4 regions of the Priestia sp. 53B2 genome follow, and region 2 is predicted to be linked to each of the others. Evidence: riboswitches for the same ligand, from Rfam matches in the RefSeq annotation. Region 2 holds a riboswitch; each other region holds the start of a gene.
The links. Region 2 has a riboswitch for cyclic di-GMP ahead of ACN6NE_RS30360 (anti-repressor SinI family protein). Riboswitches for the same ligand answer to the same signal wherever they lie in the genome.
Positions count from the first base shown of each region.

Region 1 (5,328 bases), on a different contig from region 2:
TACACCAACTCCAGAAACGCCTAAAAAAAATCAGTCAGAATATAAATATCCTCTTCCTTCAGGGGTGCTTAAGGTAGGTTCAACGGATAAGAGCGCAATCAAACAGCTTCAGGAGGCTTTAAATGCTGTGTATTTTAAGTGTGGTGCAGCAGATGGAATCTATGGAGCTAAGACAACAGATGCTGTAACACGTTTCCAGAAAGTTTACTTACCATATGAAGTGGATGGAACATACGGTCCTAATACAAAAGGTAAACTACAAGCTGTATTGAAATCTAAAGGTTACTAACTTATGTTCATTGTTAAGTGAAAATATCTAAAAAAGGGTCTTGCAGTTAGATGCTGAGGACCCTTTTTTAAAAAAATATATTCCCTCCTGGAATTGATTTTAAATTAGTTATTTAAAGCCGAAAAGACTCTTTGAAACTTTGCCCATATGTCGATAAGTGGTGCTTTCACCACCTATAAGTGTTAAAGGTCTCTCTATATATGGAAAGATAAAAGAGAGTGCCTCATCTGTAATAAGTACAACTTGGTTATTATCTGACCAAAGGCCTTTAACTTTGACTAAGCCCGGTTCCATAACTTCTACATCCAAAAGAGTTAAAATACCTTTTTCAAGAGAATAACCTATGCTAAGCATTTTAGGTAAAGCCCATAATGGTATAAAATCTAAAAAGTTTGATGTTGTGATTTTGATTCTTCCAGGTCTTCTTGTATACTCTATTTTCTCATCTAATTTATACTTTACATGATTCTCCACTACTTTGATTGTTTCCTCATTTTTTAAATCTCTGATACTCAAATTCATTAAAAAAATATCTCCATCTACCAACTTAAACCCTAATTTATTACTATTGGATAATTCGAATACAGTTACACCCGATGGGCCTGTGACATTAATAGTTCCTAATAATAATTTAGAATCTAAATCAGGTTCAATGAATAGTTGATCTCTATTATTTTTTGTTCTTTTTATATTTTTCCACCGATAGACGGTTGCATCATCAATTTTTAGAACCCCGTAATGTACTTCATCATGACACGCTGGACATATAGCTATCATATGTTTTTCATCATGGGTTTTATAAATTGCCCACTCTTGAATGTGATGAATATGAACCCGATAATTAGTACATCCTGGATTTGCACATTTCATTCCAGCCTCTTTAATTAATCGCTCTTTCATGTCCTTTTTTACTGGAGGTCTATTTGCCAAGTGTATCTCCACCTTTTTAGTTTTTCTTTGAGCCATCTTCTTTATCAAATTCGTATAAATCATCCACTTTTCTATTTAGCACCTTTGCTAACATAAATAATTTATCAGCACCTGGATAATTATTAACTGCAATCCAATTAGATAATTGAGTTGGTGAAACACCTACTTTTTTAGCTACATGTTTTTTTAGATATCCTTCCTCTTCAATAATTTTGTCGGTTTTACAAATTAACTTCATTTTCATCGCCTATGTCATAAATTCGCTTTATAGTGAACAAGCTCCTTCCAATAAACTTCAATAACAATCAAAAAATATTTAAAGGACAAATTCTGATATTTAATACTGCGCCCTCCTATTTATCAAAGAGTTGAGTGGCGGTTATCGTGACGTTCTATATGACGTAGATATGCAGAACCAACGCTATTCTAAAAATTTCAACTATGATAGTTATAGGTATTTTTAGTTGTCGTTAAGTCAGGGAGTATCTACTATGTAGATGCTTTGGAAATGTGTATGCTTTTTTAAATAGTTTCAGGGGAGTTTATTTAGCGGATAAATAAATGATAATAAAAAATGAAAGATTACGAGAAATTCATTTCTTTTCGAGGCGAAAAGTACTTAGAGCCCTAAACTAGTGAATTTGCGAAGGTGATTAAAAAGAAAACTAGAAGCATCTAAACGAGGTTATATGATAAGAGCTCAGTAGTAAAATATTCTGGTATTTCATCATACTACAAGCCTTATACATAAAAGAGAGTACATAAATTCAGTACAAGGAATTTATGTACGACAACGAACTAAAATAGTAATTCAACCTTTCAGGCATATAAGCGTAAGTGTTTTATAGCAACAAGTAATTTGAAATATATCTTTTGACTCTCAATTGGAACGTAATTGTTATTTAATTATATCTTAGGTATTGGATGGATTTATATGTAAAATAAATCGTAAGACCTAGTGAACTTTCCTCGTTTATCAACTATACTGATTTATGTAAAAAATTCATATATTTCTAATTATATAATTAAATGTAAAATAATAACAATAAAATACAGGCAAACTAATCGAAAGACTCAGATGTAAAACCAAAGGTCTAAGGTCAAATGACTATGACAGCTTGTTTACCTGGTAAAAGGAGAATTTAAAGTGAGAGAGTTTTTTAAAAAAATCTTCAAGTGTAAGGCTAAGAATCAGCATAAAATAGAAATTTCTTCTGGGAGATGTATTAGATGCGGAAAAGAAATTGGTAGGTGATAAGTTCCTGCATGAATGTACGAAGTGTGGTATGAAGAATAGTATTTGTTATCTAAACCCTTTTTATTATATGATGTTGAATGTGTATTTTAATGAAGGAAGGATCGTATATGAATCTTAAAGTAAGAGTTCAGAAGTCAGGAAAGATTCAATTATCGGATGAATTTATTACTTTATTAAACCCTAGTAAGAATAACCCAAGTATAGAGTTCTTTATACATAATGCAGATATTGTGGTAAGAAAGTTTGATTCTTTAGGAACTGTTAACGGATTGGAACCTATTAGACGACATATACATCAAAATGGATATGTTGTTATTCCAAAACAAATAAGAGGGAAATTATCATTAAAAGAAAATGACTATTTAGAAATACATAAGCGAAGAGATACTATTGTAATGAAAAAAATTGTTATTAAAACCAATGTTATTAAGAGATGTTTAGTGACTGGTGAAGAATCAGAAGATAATCTTGAGTTTTTGAATGGGAAATTAATATTAAGCAAACAAGGCCTTGGAAAATTAATTTCAGAGATAGAATCAAAATTTTTATATGAAAACAAAAAGAAGAGTTGTTAGTATAGTTAGCCCTTGTATTAAAAGCAGCGTGGACGGCGGTAGGTTTCTGCGTGAATGTACCAACTGTGGTATGAAAAAGAATATTTAATAATTTCCTCTTACTCCCTGTTATTTATTTAGATAACCTCTACACAATATAATTAAGGGGTGAATCTTTATGACAGATAACAATGTTGGTTTTGGAGTTAGTGGAAATGCAGATACTAGACAAAAAACTAATATTTCTAGTGAAGCTACTATGATAAATAAGGTAAAACAAGATAACTTCGAAAAGCTTAACCATCAATTAAATTCAGTATCCGATGATGCATTTAGAGCAGATCGTGATGAAGACTAAATACGTAAATATTGTCTTATGTAAATGTGCGAATTGCGGATTAAAAAAATATATAATAAAAAATCCCTCTTAAGTGGAGAAGGATAAACATAGATGAAACCTCCTTATAATCCAAGGAGGTTTATCTTTTCTAGAACATAGTAATTGACTTACTACGCATCATCCTTTTAATTTAACGATTGTTAGGAAATACTCTTCGAACGGTTTCAGTAAACTCTTCAAATAGACCATCTCTTGACGCGTCTTCATTAATCCGGTTTCCGTATCCTTCCATACGATTCACAAAATCAGGATCGGATGACACATATACATTTCGAATATCCCGATCTGTAGCTTTAACTTGATCTGAAATCTTCTTTTTTAAACGATCGGTCACTTCTCCGTTTGCTCCATTCTTTAAAACAACAGCCACGTATGCATTTCGGTTTGTAACAATCACATTCGCAGTGTCTACTTCGTCTAATTTAGCAATACGATCTGCAGCCTTATCAGCTACTTCTAATCGTGTTTGATTATTGTCATTATTATTATCATCCCCATTAGGATCATATCCAACATTTAGTGGCCCATTGTTGTTACGAGCATTCTGTGCTCTTTGTTCCGAAGGTTCTTCAGTTGGATCGGGCTCAGCTTCATCCTTTTTATCATTCCAATTTCTATCGAGTTGGTCCCCAACATTTAGTGGTCTATTGTTATTACGATTGTTCTCTGCCTTTTGTTCCGAAGGTTCTTCAGTTGGATCAGGCTCAGCTTCATCCTTTTTATCATTACAACCAAAAAGGAATCCTACAGATAAAATGGTTGATAGGAGACCAAATAAATATTTTCTTTTCTTCATCTTGTCTTCACTCCTTGTAATATTCGTATATCTTTTAAAATCCGCATTATTTTCAAGAATAATTACAGGGAATAATATGAAAATGAAAAGGGGTAGTATCATTTTCCAGTATATATAAGTAAAGTCGTCAAAAAATAAAGGCGTTGGAAGAGTATGTTCTTTCAAACAAATATAAAAGAGGTATTCGCATAATGAACAATTTACGCTGGTTAACTTCCTTATTTAATTTCGGTCGCAATAATAGAGGGATATTTGGGAAGAGACGGAATAACAGAAGCGGGATGTTTTCGTTATTGGGGCTTGGGATTGGGGCTGTTGCCACTTATGGGATAACAAGAGGGCGTGGAACTAAGATGACACCAGCAGCCGTACAAACAATGACGAGTAGAAGCCAAATGAAAAACGGCATATCTAACCAATAAAAGATAAGCATACTTTCTCTACGATATATAAGTTGAAGACTAACGATAACTTTAATTATGGTAACAACAGATTTAATGTACACATATATTAATGGTTCACAATGCTGTTTGCAAAAAATAAGAGCCCCTGGATTTAACAAAAATCCAAGGGCTTTTCAATATTACTTAAACCTCTTGTTTTCTAATACGCTCACTTTTGCGTTCGTTGATTTTCCTATTTGTTTCGTGTGCTTAACCAGTCGAATGATAGTATTAAACCTAATTTATGTGATGTTTTCTTAAACTAAGCTCCTCTTGATTCTATGGGGGACAAAATTTCCGTGAATAACCGACCTCTTTTTTGGGAGAAAATAAAGGCTGTAATTTAAAAAGGAGGTTATAATTTATGTCATTCATATGGATGCTAATTGTTGGAGGCATTATTGGTTGGTTAGCAGGTTTAATTACAGGACGCAATATTCCAGGAGGTATTATTGGAAATATTATTGCGGGTTTTATTGGAGCATGGTTAGGTGGACTTATCTTTGGAGAATGGGGACCAGACATTGGAGGATTTGCTATTATACCTGCTATTATTGGTTCCATTATTTTAGTGTTAATTGTAAGTTTTATTATGAGAAGAATACGTCCTGGCAATCGTATCCATGCATAATGAATAAGAAAAAACAATAAAAGAGAA
Region 1 covers NZ_JBLZXA010000027.1:631,416-636,743, forward strand. The annotation lists gene ACN6NE_RS23785 (peptidoglycan-binding protein) at 1-289, shown strand, start outside; gene ACN6NE_RS23790 (HNH endonuclease signature motif containing protein) at 398-1,219, opposite strand; gene ACN6NE_RS23795 (helix-turn-helix domain-containing protein) at 1,236-1,457, opposite strand; cyclic di-GMP riboswitch class I at 2,265-2,349, shown strand; gene ACN6NE_RS23800 (AbrB/MazE/SpoVT family DNA-binding domain-containing protein) at 2,585-3,052, shown strand; gene ACN6NE_RS23805 (DUF8096 family protein) at 3,027-3,140, shown strand; gene ACN6NE_RS23810 (hypothetical protein) at 3,210-3,389, shown strand; gene ACN6NE_RS23815 (YhcN/YlaJ family sporulation lipoprotein) at 3,562-4,227, opposite strand; gene ACN6NE_RS23820 (hypothetical protein) at 4,419-4,649, shown strand; gene ACN6NE_RS23825 (GlsB/YeaQ/YmgE family stress response membrane protein) at 5,035-5,301, shown strand.
Region 1: linked by a shared signal. The riboswitch ahead of ACN6NE_RS23800 (AbrB/MazE/SpoVT family DNA-binding domain-containing protein) and the one ahead of ACN6NE_RS30360 (anti-repressor SinI family protein) in region 2 are both predicted to bind cyclic di-GMP.

Region 2 (5,328 bases):
CTATAACCCACTTATTGATGAGGAAGTTAAAAAGGAGTGGAATATTCCTTCTAACTGGAAGTTAATTGCCCAAATGCCCTTTGGTAATCCAACTTTACAGCCAGGTGAGAAAGAATTTCAGCCTATTGAAAATCGTGTAAAATTCTACAGCTGAAATTGAAACAAAGAACTTTTGAAGACCCTAGTTGCAACTATTAAACCTCTAGGTTTTTCTTTTTGATTAAACGAAACAAAAAAATAGCTTTCAACATATAAATGATGAAAGCGAAAGATAGTCTGATACAAGTGATTACTTATATTTTATCAAACATACGTTCGGTTGTCAATTAATAGAGAACAAGGTAAGGCAGGGCATCAACATCGCTATCCTTTAGCCGTCTAATAGAAAGAATAATTTTGTAGAATTAGTCAATGTAATAATTCAAGTTTAAAATATCTTTATTCAGATAATATAATAAATAAGCTAGATTTAATTCATCATCTAGTTTATTTTCTATATCGTAGGAGGAAGTAAAAATGGAACATGGTAAAGTGAAATGGTTTAATGCTGAAAAAGGTTTCGGGTTTATCGAACGTGAAAATGGAGAAGATGTGTTTGTTCACTTCTCAGCTATCCAAGGGGAAGGCTTTAAGTCCCTGGATGAGGGACAAGAAGTGAGTTTCGATATTGAACAAGGACAACGTGGTCCACAGGCGACAAATGTAAATAAAGCGTAAGAATCTATAGTGAAGACCTACTGATGTATTGTATTCCCTATCAGTAGGTCTTTCTGTTTTCCCCTGATCTACTCCACATAATGCAACCATTAAAAAGGTAAGAACTGTCATTGATTTCATAAAAATTGTTCTTCATAAAAACTCTCCTCTTTTTTATATTTTTATAGGAAACGAAAAAAGCACCTTCTAATTAGAAAGATGCTTTTTCATCACAATCATTTATAAATAAAAACCTAGTTAAGGGACGCTTTTAACATACAGTGAAACACTCTCTAACGAAATTAACTTTTGTTTTGCGTATGATTGCCCATTCGATGCAAATTTCAGCACTTTAGAGAAATGCTCATTTCCCTACTTGTATTGGTTCTCATTGAAAAAGCCAACTTATTTAATAAGAGTATTGTTCTCAACTGTCTCTTTGATAAAAACAGGGATGTTATTATAAATAATAAAGTAGGTTTCCTTCTATTACAAAATTATTAGTAACCTGAATTCAACTATAAAAGAAAACATCCATTTCTTCTGGATATAAGTGTTTAACTCGTATTTCGTTCTAAGTAGCTTTCTTTATAACTAACTTATCTCCTTCTATTTTAACTTCCAAAACGTCACCGTTATTGACGTTTAAATAATTCCTTAGCTTTTTAGGGATGTTTAAGTATTTATCTTTGTTTACTACGCGCGATTGCCCAGTAAAGAAAAGATTTCCTTCTGTAAAAAACTCATATCGGTGTTTTTTTGCAACAATGGTGCCTTGGTCTTTAGTAAAAAACTGTAATTGCATACTTACTTCTAGATTAAATGATTCCAATAAAAAATTAGGAAGCCTTATCTTCCCTTCTTTTATTTTAAGTAAAGATAACCTATTTAATTCAGGTTCTATAGGCTCTTTTATTAGACCTGGGGATTTATTCTGTTTTCTTTTTTTGTAGAAAATAATATTCTTGTTAATTAATTTCACTCCTATTTTTTCACATAAATTCATATCATGTATTTCACGGAGTATCTTTGGAATTACAATATAGCCTAAATGATCGATAGTTCTAATTAAATTGTTCAACTTCATTTTTTTCTCTAAAAATACCGGTGAAGCTTCAATCTGCTTCATAATAAAATAATTTTTGTAGGTGAAGAATTGTATTGTAGCAGATGGCTGGATATTAACATGCTTTAAAAACAGAGGTGGTATCTTTACCCTCCCCATATTATCAATTATTAAGTATTCTTTAAGTGATTCGTCCTCTTTCATTAATAAAAATCCTTTCAAATGTACTTCATAAATAAAGGTTAACTTTGAATGTACCCACCATTTATTTTTTATGCCTTTATTAGCATACCTATGTTATTAAATCTTGATTTTTTATAAACTAAATAAACAGAGGGAATTCCAAATGTATTATTAATAAGAAAATAATAGGTTAAAAGTAATATTTTTAACATTATGGGTTATATTACAAATTAATTTGTTTTATAATAGGACAAGTTGTAGAGGAGGAATATTGCAATGAATAATTTAAACCATGATACTACCCTTCCCCAGGAATGGCTAGCTTTAGTTAAAGAAGCGATGAATTCCACCATTACTCCAGAGGAATTTAAGGAGTTTTGAATAGAAAATCTCAAGAATTAAATGACTATAAACAACATTAATTATAATTAATGTTGTTTATGGTTAAAGTGTTTATTTGCTTTCTAAGAACTTCTTAATTTCCTCAATGGTTAATCCCAATTCTCTAGCTTCCTTTATAAGTTTGACCCATTCTTGACTTAGTTCTTGTGCTACTAATTGTCCTTTACTGTCTATAAAAATTACCTCCAGATATTCAGGGGGCTCAGCTGCCATAGCCACTTGACCTTAGACCTGTAGCTTTGCGTCCTAGTCTTTCAACTAGTTTGCCTTTATCTCAATATGTAAATTTATAAATATCTTACTATATAATGGGTGTCGAATTATGTAAAAATAAGTATTATCATTTATTTTTTAAAACCCTTTATAACCTATTACTAATTAATATAAATAGCATTATAAAAAATAAATAAATATCCAGCTAATCACTACCTTGCTTCGCATACATCTTTCTCAATAAAGATTTTGCTCGATGAAGCCTCGCCTTAACTGTTCCCACGCTAATATTTAAGGAAGTAGCAATCTCATTGTAAGGTAAATCTTTAAAATAAAAACAGAAAAAACCACTAGTATGTTTCTAGTGGCTTTACTGTTTAAAAATCGTTATATTCTTCTAAGTCGTCATCGTCTAATGAGCCAGATATATTTTCTAAATCTGCAATCTTTCCTTCTTTCAGTTGGGGAACCTTTGAAGGCTCTTCTTCTTTGAAGGAATCGCTTCCTACAAAACCTGTTGTTTTTGCTAATGCCTTTAAATCAGCTAATTCATTCTTGATATGTTCAAACATTTCGTAGGTTTTTTTGTCTTCAATTGCTTTTCTTCCTGTAGATGAATCATCTAGATCACGCAGAATTAAAGATGAAATATAATCCCCTAACTTGCGGGATTTTGCATATTTAGCTAGTTTATTATAAACTTCATCACTCAATCGATTTGTCTTAATCGTAAACGCATTTTGACGCTCTGACATCCCCATCACCTACGTTGTTAGGATTTAACGGCTTTCTTCTCTGCTGCTTGCTTCTTTTGAACGTAACCAATACTACGAATCTCTAAGCCAAATAAATTTAAATGGCGGCTATCTTGGGGAACCTTATGATACTTCTCCGTACGTTCTTCTCCAATTTTGTCACGCATACTATTCATGATAGCGACTTCTAAAGTAGGAGCTACCCCGCCGCAGTATACATACTTACGCAGTTTATTTGCTGGTGGTGGTGCGACATCATTTAATTTAGCCAATAAGATTTCCACATATTCTCGTAGTGAAGATTTGATTGTGCTTGTTAAATCAATGGATTCGCCTGTATTCTCGTTTTTCAATACAAACTTTTGCTTACTGTAGTTATCAAGAATAAATTGATCAAAGGCACGTAAGTCTGTAAATAATTCTAGGAATTTCTCTTTGCGCAATTTATCAATATGCGCTAAATACGGAATTCCTTCAATGCTCTGGAACGATTCACGGCTATTGGCAGCCTTCAACCCTTCAGGTAGAATAACCACATCAATGGAACCTCCACCAATATCCACCATGACCGTTTCACATTCTACATACTCATTCGCATCTTCACGATCTTGAAGTGTTAAGTCTTTTTTTAACGCAAAACGTGCACTTTCTCCCTCTTTTAAGCATGCACTTTCTTCTACTACTACCTTTAAGGTATTTTCAAATCCAGGTGTATGCACAGTAAACGAATGGTCGCCTAAAAAGCGATTAGCCATGGCTTTTTGAGCTGCCCCAAATGTGCTCTCTTTCTTAAGTAGCCAGATTGGTAACATGGTAGAAAAATAGTCAATTTCAATTGTATTGTCTTTTTTATTTTTCGCATGTAACGCATGGTAATACGCAATGGCAGCTAAAAAAGTGATGTATGGAATATGACTTGTAATTTTATTATGTAATTTATTAATGTGATTATTAGCTAGCAATTGACTAGCTGCAATGTCACCTACTAAGAAATAACGCTCTTTCTCTTCGCCCTCAATGGTTGTAGAAAGTAAAATGCGCTTCTTAAATTCTTCTGGAGCTGTAACCGCATCTGTGAAAAAGGAGTCGGCTGCTTCTTTTTGAAGTTCAACTACATTCGTTGGAAAATCAAATAGATATCCATCCATAATGTTCATATCAACAGAGTTACCGCAGTCTTTATTAAAACGTGAAATTTTCATTTATAAACACCTCATCTTTTAAGTTGAACTTATATTCAACTTATTGTACTTGATATAGGATAAATATTCAATATGTGGGAGCAACTAAGTTATCTACAAAACATTACATCTATCAACAATTATTCAAATTAAGTAGAACTTGTATCTATAAACAATATTCAGACTCAATACCTTATTTGCCTTACTTTATAGCTTCAACATAAAAAGAGCCTGCATCAAAAATGACGCAGGCTCCCCTCTCTTGCTAAAAATAATTCTCATGTTCATTTGCCCATGTGAGGCCCTTTCGTTACGTATAACGGTTCATAACGAGAGTACCATTCGTTAAATCACAATACCTACTTGTCAATTGGGATAATACATTTGCTGAAGTCGCTGTTACGTCTTTCAAAACCGAACCAGTCCCTTCATTAAGCTAAGTATTTAACCTTTCACAGTATTCAATTCTACATGATATTGATACTGTACTATATGTGTACCACGTCTTTTAGAATTAAAACATAACGTATTTTATTCTATTTCCTTTGGTTGTACTTTTACAACGAAAATGCTTTGTTTTTCATTATAGGTATTTAGATAAGCATTCATAACTAATTTTTTACTCTCCTAATTCTATACCTTCCTGCTTTGTCTCCTCTTTTAGATTATATAGAGGTAATATAAAAAGCAAACCTATAATAAACAAGACTGCTGCTGCTTCAAATATGGCAACTAATGAAAACTGCTCTTTTAGAATACCAGCTACACTCATCGTCAATACCATGGCTCCTGTAAAAAGAGGGCTTAGAATCCCATTGACCCTGCCAATAAA
Region 2 covers NZ_JBLZXA010000041.1:32,306-37,633, forward strand. The annotation lists gene ACN6NE_RS30340 (nitroreductase family protein) at 1-154, shown strand, start outside; gene ACN6NE_RS30345 (cold-shock protein) at 517-717, shown strand; gene ACN6NE_RS30350 (AbrB/MazE/SpoVT family DNA-binding domain-containing protein) at 1,271-1,966, opposite strand; gene ACN6NE_RS30355 (anti-repressor SinI family protein) at 2,222-2,326, shown strand; gene ACN6NE_RS30360 (anti-repressor SinI family protein) at 2,399-2,560, opposite strand; cyclic di-GMP riboswitch class I at 2,541-2,625, opposite strand; partial or broken gene ACN6NE_RS30365 (RNA polymerase sigma factor) at 2,766-2,882, opposite strand; gene ACN6NE_RS30370 (hypothetical protein) at 2,938-3,315, opposite strand; gene ACN6NE_RS30375 (Alp7A family actin-like protein) at 3,333-4,517, opposite strand; gene ACN6NE_RS30380 (MFS transporter) at 5,116-5,328, opposite strand, start outside.

Region 3 (5,328 bases), on a different contig from region 2:
TTCAACACGATCTTTTAATTGCTCATAACACCAAAAGACCCACTCTTTATCTTTTAAGCAATGGCTAAATCGAAACCTAGGCTGGCGTCCTTTTTCAATAGAAATATTTCCATCACCTAATAACTTGCCTACTATCATACACAGTTCATTGTACGGAATTAGCTCTCTCAACCGGTTTTCTGCATTCATTTATCTCACCACCCTCAAATAGAAACATTTGTTCTATTTTAATTTAAATTTTATATTTTTTCAATATTTAGAAATACAAACGGATAAAACACCTTTTTTTCAAGCTATTCCAGCGTTGTCGCTCAAAAAAGTTCTAAAAAAATAGGCCCCAGCAAAATAGCTAGGACCTTTTCTAAATAATTTAAAATTAACGAAGAAGTTGTAATACTCCTTGTGGTTGTTGGTTCGCTTGCTTTGCGACTGTATCTTTCGATTACAGAATAGACTATATCTTCATCCATGTTTTTCATGGAGCTGGGCACTTCGAACAGTTTTCACTGCCCTACGAGATTCATAGTCATAGTTTTTACCTTAGACCGTATTCTCTAGTCGTTGAACCTTCTCCAGAGTTTCCTCACAGAAGCTTGGCTGCTGATTATCCATTGTTTTATCTTCATCATTTTCAAACCATCACGCTTACCGTTTGCAGTTCCGTTGTGGTTGATAAAGCTTTAGGAAGTTCCAGCAATTCACCCAGTTATACTCTAGCTCGTTACTAAGCTAGACGCCCTTTAATCATTATCTCAAAAGTTGTAATACTCCTTGAGGCATCTGATTAGATTGAGCCAACATTGCTTGTGATGCTTGAGACAGAATTGAATTCTTCGTTTGTTCCATCATTTCTTTCGCCATCGTGCGAACATTTACTTTCATAAATGACCAGACTATATCTTCACCCTATTATATCAGTAGGGGTCGGGCACTTCGGATTCACAATGCTGATGAACATTGTTTTACCTACGGATTTCATCATCTTGAGCTTGGCTTTTAGATGGTCTATCCTAGTCGTTGAACCTTCTCCACTCTTTCGAGACAGGAGCTTGGCTGCTGATTGCCCAATCTTTTCTTTTTTCACACCATCACGCTTGTCGTTTTCAACTACGTTGTGGTAAGAAAAGCTCTAAGGGGTTTCCAGCAATTCACCCAATTATAATCGCTAGCCGTTACCAGCTAGGACGACTGTGCTTGTCACTGGCTATGCAGCTAAAGCATAATCTACGTCACGAACACGAGATTCTGCTGCAGTTAAATTTTCTGAAGCATTATTTAAGTTATTAATTGTATGATCTAAACGATTTTGAAGCGCGCCTAGATAAGAACGACCTGAAGATACAGACTCGATTTGAGATTGAACAGCTGTGATAGCATCGTTAGCACCAGTTTGTGTTGAGATATCAAGCGCAGATACTGCAGTATGAGCATCGGAAAGATTTAGTCCAGTAGTTGTAAAATCAACGACGATTGTCTGATCTGCATCTGCTCCAACCTGAATCTTACCATCTGTATCTGAACCATCTAATAATTTTTTTGTATTGAACGTTGTGTTATCTTTAATACGCCCAATTTCAGCAGACAGTTGATCAAATTCGTCTTTTAAAGCTGTACGATCCGCTGCTACATTTGTATCACTTGAAGCTTGAACTGCTAGTTCACGTTGACGTTGAAGTATATCATGAACTTCGTTAAGTCCACCCTCTGCTGTTTGAAGCATAGAAATGCCATCTTGCGCATTCTTAGAAGCCATATCCAACCCACGAACCTGCCCTCTCATTTTTTCCGAAATTGCAAGACCTGCAGCATCATCCGCCGCACTGTTAATACGAAGTCCAGAAGATAACTTCTCCATTGATTTTGATTGTGCATTGTTTGCATTGTTAAATTGACGATACGTATTCAACGCCGTAATATTGTGATTAATTCTCATTTTCCTTTACCTCCATATAATTGGTTTTACTTCTTGGTTACATCCTTGTATTCAAGAAGCCCCTCACTTAATAATTAATTAAGTGAGGAATGACAGTAATCAAACATATACCTCTAGGAAATATGTTCATACTATATATCGACATTGGGGGTAAGTTGTTTACACTCTATTTTTATTTTTTTAGAATTTTATTGATGCTGTTGCTAGAGATAGACTCTATTTGAATACTTTTTAAAAAATCATTTACTCCTTCTCTTTTAAAAACCTCTCACATTTTTGTTAACTATAAACTAGTCTTATCTTACATTCTAGACAAGGTATGTATCATCAACGCCTAAAGTATAGGCCCTCTTGCATGATAAACCATCCACAGACAATCGCTTCTTTAAACAACATTTACCTTTACTGTTTACTATCTGACAACCTGTCAAGCTACCAATATGTTTCTTCAGTAAAGGGCAATAGTGCTATCCATATATAGATAGAAATAGTTGGCGTTTTTAGGAAGGTTTTTAATAAAAAAATGAATGACAAACCTGAGTAAATAGCCTGGTGGCACTTGTTTAAATTTGTGCTCGTCTTCCATAAGAAGCTGATCTTCTCCTGATTTTTTATCTTTAACGGAAAACTGGATGCCGAAAAGGTCTACGCTTACCAAATCTTCACAAACGTTTTAATCGTGACTCTTGCTGAAATTTTATCCCTATCTTGTTTTTACTTTCTTGCGTTATTTTATAAGTAGCATGTTCAACCTTTGAGCCTTAACTATATAATAGAATTCCTCTTTCTAAACGCTCTGCTTTCGTTATATCTTCTGGCATGGTTTGGGTATCTTCACCAGTATCATCAGCAGTTAATTTGCTACCCTTTGCTTCTATTCCTTTTTCTTCATCTCCTGCTATTTATTTTCTGAAGTAGCGATTAAAAAGCCCGTTGGAAAGCGTTTCTTTCGAGAGCAATTTACTATGTATCTACTTTGTAAGCGCAAGTAATCATCGAAATTTGTCGAATCTTTTTTAGGGTAATTCAACCTATTTTTATGGTAAAATCTAAAAAATACATTCGTTATATAGTATTATTTTAGGTATTTTGTTCTTTAAACGGAACGAAGAGTAGTGAACTTAACTTGTTCAGTCAAAGGCAAACCAGTCGAAAGGCTGGGACGCAAAACCTCAGGTCTAAGGTCATAGGACTAGGACGGCTGGGTTTCCTGATACATCAGGAGGTAAAGGAAAACATGAACAATCAGCGTGTCGTTACTGGAAGTATTGGAGCTTCGTATATGAGGCCGCGCATCGTGGCTTTTATTCCGGCGCACAATGAAGAAAAATCAATTCGTGACTGCTTGGCAGGTTTAGGCGATCAGCTTCTTCCGAATAATGTGGAGCTCGATGTATTTGTGATTGCAGATAACTGTACGGACCGCACAAAAGAAAAAGCGGAGCTGGCTGGAGATGAATTTGACTTAAATGTAAAAGTACTTGTCACTGAAGGCAATAAACAACGAAAAGTCGGCGCGTTAAATACGGTTTGGAAAAAGATATATGGAGATACGCTAGATTTATATAATACGACGCTGACGAAATATCAGCAGCTGTATAAAGAGTCGATTAAAGCGATTTTAGGGATGGATGCAGACAGCCGCTTAGCTCCAAAAGCACTTATTAATTTATGGGAAGATTTAATGACGTCGCGAAACATCGGCGGCGTGATGGCAAAATATACGATGAGAATGCCTAAAAAGAAAAGCTCGCTTTCAAAAGATGATGTCCATTACGAGGAAAAGCTCGCAAGCAGCGAGTACGGCGGACCGGTAGCCAGGTGGTGGACACACCAGCAAAAGCAGGATATGGCGAGCTGGCTGTTAGATCTTCAGTATCACGGCGGAAGCACGTACGTACTCGGCGGTCAGGCTACGCTGTTTCGCCCTGAAGCGCTTCAAAATATAGTGGAAGAAAATAAGCTTGACGGTCCTTGGCAAAATGACAGCGACGTTGAGGATATGCTGCTGACGTGGCAGCTGCAAAAGTCCAATTGGAAAACGTTAATCAGTCCAGGCGCTCGCTGCTTCGTGGACTCGATGAGAAGCTATCATACGTACCGTGAACAGCGTAATAAATGGAAGTCTGGAACCGTTGATTTACTGACAAACGGAAACTTGGACGTGAGAACCAAGCATAAAGGAAAGCTGTGGCGTTCACAGATCAAGACACTATGTGATTTACTTATTCGCCTGCTGTTTATTTTATTGTTATCGGCTGCGCTTGCGACCGATCAATTTTACTGGTCTTGGCTTTGGGTGATTCCAATTGCGTTAGCTTCTGTGTTAAATATTATGCTCGCTGTCAAAACGCCGATGCACAGGCCGATTGATGTGATACTGGCCGGTCTTTTGATTAGTCCGGAGATTTATCTGTGGGTGAATTTAATTACGTTTAGTCAAGTATGGCTAGAGAGACTTGCCGCTAATAAAAAAGACGGCTGGGCAAATCAATACAACGCAGAAAACGGGAAAACGCACAGTAAATTAGGGCAAGGGATTTTAACGGGCTTTGCATTTACAGGAATGATTGTGGTACTATGCATTTATTTCCGTGACTACTTAACGAGCCCTTCTGTACAGCAAGCCATTTATCCGTACTTAATGAACGGCTGGATCTTGCTGACGTATTTGACCATCTATCAGTCTCTTTATATGTTTTACCAAATTTGGACGCTTCGAAAACCTATTCAAGCGTAAAAAAAGTGATGTCTCGTTAAGACATCACTTTTTTATAGAAATCGCCTCTTTAAATATTCTGCGATTTTTTGATGAGCAGCCGGCTGACTGACAATATAGCCTTGAATAAAGGAACATTCGTGTCTTTGTAAAAAGGCGAGCTGCTCTTTTGTTTCAACGCCTTCTGCAATCACTTTCATGTTAAGAGCATGAGCTAAGTACAAAATGCTTTTTGTAATGGCCTGCTGCTTTCCTTTATCAGTCGCGTGTTGAATAAATGTTTTATCGATTTTGAGTGTGTTAAATTCGAAGTCTTTTAAATGTGATAACGAAGAAAAGCCGGTGCCAAAATCATCTAAAGCAAACGTTACGCCAATTTTCTTTAATTCATCCATGACTTTTTTTACGTGTTCTTCATACTGAATAATGGAGCTTTCCGTCACTTCAAATTCAATGAATGAAGGATCGATGTTGTAATGAGCTAACGTTTGTTGAACGTGCTCTACAAATCCGCGTTTCAGCAAATGTTTAGACGAGACGTTAATCGAAACGGGCACGGTTTGTAATCCTTGATTCTTCCACTGCTGCAGTTGCTTGCACACATGCTGGATTACCCAGTCGCCGAGTTCAATAATTAAATGAGTTTCTTCTGCTAATGGAATAAAGTCTTCCGGTG
Region 3 covers NZ_JBLZXA010000020.1:460,106-465,433, reverse strand. The annotation lists gene ACN6NE_RS16500 (hypothetical protein) at 1-189, opposite strand, end outside; gene ACN6NE_RS16495 (flagellin) at 748-849, opposite strand; gene ACN6NE_RS16490 (flagellin N-terminal helical domain-containing protein) at 1,205-1,933, opposite strand; cyclic di-GMP riboswitch class I at 3,063-3,147, shown strand; gene ACN6NE_RS16485 (glycosyltransferase family 2 protein) at 3,171-4,673, shown strand; gene ACN6NE_RS16480 (sensor domain-containing protein) at 4,706-5,328, opposite strand, start outside.
Region 3: linked by a shared signal. The riboswitch ahead of ACN6NE_RS16485 (glycosyltransferase family 2 protein) and the one ahead of ACN6NE_RS30360 (anti-repressor SinI family protein) in region 2 are both predicted to bind cyclic di-GMP.

Region 4 (5,328 bases), on a different contig from region 2:
AAACGCGGAGAAAAGAAAACGGAAGAAGTATCAATTAAAAAAGGCATGGAAGATGTGGCGCTTAATTTTGATGAAAAAAATACGACAGAAGCTACGGCAAAAGCATCAGCTCCTTCTGAGGAAGAACAATCGGATGACCAAGGTTCAAAAGCTGATTCTGGAGTATCTACTAGCGAAGTGTCTAATTTTATTGAACAATATATGTACGCTACAATTTCCTCAATTAACAGTGGAGACTTCTCTATTGCAGAGCCTTATATCGATTCTAACGGACCAAAATACAAGGAACAAAAAGACTATACAGCTTACCTAATCAAAAAAGGAATAACAGAAGATTTATTAAGCTTTAACGTAAATAGAGTAACGAAAATTGATGACTCTATGTATAAAGTATATACAACAGAAGAGTATGATATTTCGTACGGAGATGGATCTGTTAAGTACAAAAAATTCAACAGTATTCATAAAGTAAAAGAATTATCTGATGGAAGTTTGGGAGTTTATCAGCTTATTCGTTCAACGGAAGTAAAGTAAGAGCTGATAAATAGACTTTGAAAAAGCAAACAACTTAGTAGGTAAAAACAAATAAAAAAGACGTCTTCCATGAGAAGACGTCTTTTTTATATATCAAACCCAATACCTGGGATACTGCCGGTCTTGAAATAAATTATTATACACGGTAGAAATCAGTACAACTACACATGCACAAATCATAATAATACCTAAGTATCCCCAGCCTGCCTGAGTATTAATTGCGACAATCGCGCTAGCTGCAGCGGGAGGATGAACGGTTTTTGTAAGAATCATTAAAATAAGAACGAAGGCAAGCACAATCGCTATGGTGATGAGACTTCGATGAAATAAACTCCAGATAATAAGTGCAGAAACGGTTGCGAGCAAATGCCCTCCAAGCACGTGGCGAGGCTGTGATAAAGGGCCTTTGTGTGCCCCGAAAACAAGTACGCAGCTCGCGCCAATCGGAGCAAGCGCCATTGGATAACCAAGCGCTAGTGCAATCGCGCTGCTGATAATAATCGCAATTAAGCCTCCGATTGAAGAAACGACCGCATCTCTATAATTAATTTTCGGTTCTTCTTTTAGTTCTCCTTTCATCTTTTTAGCATAAGAGCTTAAGTAAGATAGAAAGGGGCTTTTTGTTTGAGAGAAACTTTTTTCAATTTGCATTTCTTCTTTCCTTTCTCTTTTGTAAGTAAAAGTTGTTTGTCAAGTTGTATGTCAGAACATCTGCTATATTAAGTTAGTTTATAAGAAAAGAAGGATTACTGGAAGAGGAAAAATATCTTTTTTTATTGGAAATACTTTTGATGAACGAAAAAAGGCGGGATAAGGGAGAAAAGGGTCTCTATGTGCAGTAAGAGCAGGAGAAATGTATAATATACCTAGAGGTGACTAAATTATGTATCTAGTAGACTACCATCATCACACGAACAATTCATTTGACTCACAGGCAGTCATGAAAGAAGTGTGCGAACAGGCTGTAAAAAACGGCATAAACGAAATTTGTTTTACCGAGCACTTTTCATTAAATCCATTAGCGCCAACGTATGGTCATATGGATTTTGATAAATATGAACGAGAACTAGCGGAATGCAGAGATCAGTTTCAAGATCAGCTAGTGATTAAAAAAGGAATTGAAATTTGTGAGCCGCACTATCTGAAAGAAAAATATCAAAAAACAATGCAGCAGGAGAACTTTGATTTTATTTTAGGATCTGTTCACAACATTAATAACATCAAGCTTCGTAAACATTTGGAGCTTAATGATAAAGAAGCAATTTACCGTGCTTATTTTAACGAAATGTATAAGCTCGTAAGCGAAGCGGATATTGATGTGCTGGCTCATTTAGATTTAATGAAGCGCTATACGTTTGATCAATATGGCATTTACGACTTTCACCAATTTAAAGATATTCTTGCAGATATTTTGAAAAAAGCAATCGAGCGCAATATCGGAATTGAAATTAATACTTCAGGTATAAGAGGGAAGCTGGGTGAGGCGCTGCCGGCACTTGAAGTTGTTGGGCTGTACCGTGATTTAGGCGGAGAAATCTTAACGATTGGATCTGATTCGCACTTTGCAGAAACCGCAGGAGCACATATGAAAGAAGCGGTTGAAATGGCAAAGCAATGCGGATTTACGGAGATTTATACGTTTGATCAGCGTCAGGGAAAAGGAATTCGCATTTAATATAAGCGTATTTCATTTTCTTCATAACGAAAAACATAAATTTTATCCATTAGAAGAATAAGGAGAACTGGAAAAAGCACGCTCAAACAAGAGTGTGCTTTTAAAATTCACTTCCGCTTAAACTCCGATAAAAATTTCCGGACCTCTTCTGCGGTAAGTCCGAGTGTGCGAGCTATTTGGATAAGACTTACCCACTCTTGATCGATTGACAATACATTTTCTTCTTTCATTACCATTCATCCACCCTTTGCCAGGGAACCCAGCCATCATAGCCAAAAGCGGCCTTAGACCTGAAGCTTTGCGTCACTTTTTTTCAATAGTTTTGCCTTTGTCTGGAGAATTTGTAATAGTTCTTACATTGGTAACTCAGGCTATTTTATAGCAAAAATTTCATAAAATGTGTCGAAATAGGTCGATTGTTATAAAAATAAAAATCAATCAATTGGTGAGTTCATTTTTTTTCTGAACTTTAAATAACATTGAAATTCCACAAACTCTTCTTTGGTCATGCCGTCTTTAATTGCTTGCTCAATTAAGTAAAGCCAGTCTTTGTTAATGAGTGGTTTTGAAGATGATACAGGATGACTAATCTCAGCTTCAATTAATTCATCAATCGTTGTATTAAGGGAAGACGCAATTTTATTAAGCATGTGAAGAGAAGGGTTATTGTTTAGCCCTTTTTCTAAATGAGATAAATATGATTTTGAAATTTTGGCATTTTCAGCTAGTCGTGTAATTGAATATCCTTTTTTTAATCGCAAACTTTTAATTTTGGCTCCTACCACATTCAGCCCGTCCTTTTTTTATGTCTTTTGTTCATTATAATGCATATACACTTATTCAGTACGTGTTTATCCTAAAAAATGTTCTTTATAAAGAAAAATATTTTTAACTTTAAAATCATTTTGATACAAAGGTCTCTGGTAAAATTCATATCTAGTTCATATGAATCGTTCACAATACTAATAGATAAACACAAGACAGGAGAGATGAACGTGACGTGGAACAACGAATGGAATAAATGGATCAATCATAATGAATTACAAAGTGAATTAAAAAAACAAATGAATGACATGACGGAACGTGAACGAGAAGATGCGTTTTATAAACAGCTGGAATTTGGAACAGGAGGCATGAGAGGCGAGCTTGGCGCGGGACCGAATCGCATGAATATCTACAGCATTCCTTAAAAGATAAAGGAAAAGAGAGTTTGTCATTAAGATAAATAATTCCTACCTCTAAAGGAATTATTTATAATCATTAGAATGCTTTAAGCGGGTAGCACAATTTTTAGACAATATACAATAAATTCATTAATTTATACTAGGAAAATTTGTATGATAATCTGTTTATTAATCAAGCGAGTAATAAAAATATATTTAACGAGAACATGAAACGAAATTACAAATAGAAAAGTCTCTTCTTAAATAAGGTTTCTTAGTAAATATATACCTATTTATCCTAAAGTACTTCCTTTGTAACCAATAATGTAGTATTTTGAAGATATTTGATAATAATGGGAAGGAAGTTATGTTGAATGTCAGTTGTAGACAAAGCATTTGCAGTAACTAAGGGAAGTTTGTTAAAATTTAAACTTTCAAAATCAGGTAAGTTACCACGATTAAGAGGGGGCTGTTCAGTAAAATCTCAAGGCCAGATTGTAGCAGGAGACAACTTATCAATTACTGGGCGTCCCATAAAAGTAAGCTTGAATACAGAGAACAAAGAATCGAAAATAGTATTTGGAAATAATGTATTTATTAATTACGGGGTAGATATAGGTTGTGCTAGATTAGTTAGAATCGGGGATAATGTAAAGATAGGTCCGTTGACAAATATAATCGACAGTAACTATCATCTTGTAGATTCTAATGATTCTTTAAAGAGTGAGCAAGTAGTGATTGAAAATAATGTCTGGATTGGACGAGGCTGTTCAATTTTGAGCGGTGTAACAATAGGTGAAAATTCTGTTGTTGCAGCTGGAAGTGTAGTAAATAAGGATGTACCACCTAATGTCCTAGTAGCCGGTTCTCCAGCAAAAATGGTTAAAAATTTAGAAATAAAAGACGGATGGATCAGAGAATAGAAAATTATAGTGAAGGTTACATAAAACATCCCCATTAAACTATTAATGGGGATGTTCTTATATAGCTATTTATAAATTTGAAGGTCAGGAAGTTCTTCAAGTGTAATGACATAAGGGCTATTATAAACCCTCAATAAATGCTCTCGGCTATTTATAATACCATCTTTCAAGTATTCATCTTTCCACGTAAGAAACCAACTCCATGAGATATGATAATCCTTCAAATCAGTTGGTTCAGGAATCGGTCCATTTTCTGATAAGCTTACAAGCTTTTTGTTGTTTACAAGTGAATTCAGTCGGTCATATTGTAAACTTATAGCATTGTAGTTCCCAGCTTTAGGATAGGAGTCATAACTGACAATATCTACATATTTATCACCTGGATACCAATCTTCAGATACAGAATTCCATACCCAAATAATATTATTAATTTTGTGATAGTAAGTTAAGCGGTTATACATCAGTTTGTATAGCTGTTTTGCTGGTTCAGGACCTTTGGCGCCCCACCAAAACCATCCTCCTTCGGCTTCGTGCAACGGTCTAAATAGGATTGGAACTTTAGCATCTTGCAGTCTTTTTAACTGTACAGCAATTGCATCGATATCCCGTAAAAGCAAGTGGTAATCTTCAGAGTCTTTATGATTCATAGCATATTGAAGGTCAAAGGTCGTTGCACTTTTATAGGATCCTTTGTACCATTCTTTTCCAGGTTGTTTAATAAGATCTTTAGGAGCGTTCCAATGCCATGAAAATGTAACGATTCCTCCTTGCTCATGCCATTTAATTGCTTCTTCTACTTGATTTGATTGACGTCCGTAAGCAACTTTAGACGGAGAATAATCAGTAAAATCAAACCCTGCAACGGCAGGCTTCTTGCCGATATTATTATTTAGCCATTGAACACCAGACATATCCTGTTGGCCAGATAAAATTTTCTTTCCGTATTGATCTATAAGAAAATTCATTAATGATTTAGTCTCTTTTGTTGCATGTTGATTTACAGGTTCCTTATTAATCGAAGCTTTGTCATTTT
Region 4 covers NZ_JBLZXA010000020.1:470,950-476,277, forward strand. The annotation lists gene ACN6NE_RS16525 (zinc ribbon domain-containing protein) at 1-534, shown strand, start outside; gene ACN6NE_RS16530 (HPP family protein) at 628-1,185, opposite strand; gene ACN6NE_RS16535 (histidinol-phosphatase HisJ family protein) at 1,418-2,209, shown strand; gene ACN6NE_RS16540 (anti-repressor SinI family protein) at 2,317-2,445, opposite strand; cyclic di-GMP riboswitch class I at 2,460-2,546, opposite strand; gene ACN6NE_RS16545 (helix-turn-helix domain-containing protein) at 2,644-2,994, opposite strand; gene ACN6NE_RS16550 (hypothetical protein) at 3,205-3,399, shown strand; gene ACN6NE_RS16555 (acyltransferase) at 3,747-4,295, shown strand; gene ACN6NE_RS16560 (glycosyl hydrolase) at 4,361-5,328, opposite strand, start outside.
Region 4: linked by a shared signal. The riboswitch ahead of ACN6NE_RS16540 (anti-repressor SinI family protein) and the one ahead of ACN6NE_RS30360 (anti-repressor SinI family protein) in region 2 are both predicted to bind cyclic di-GMP.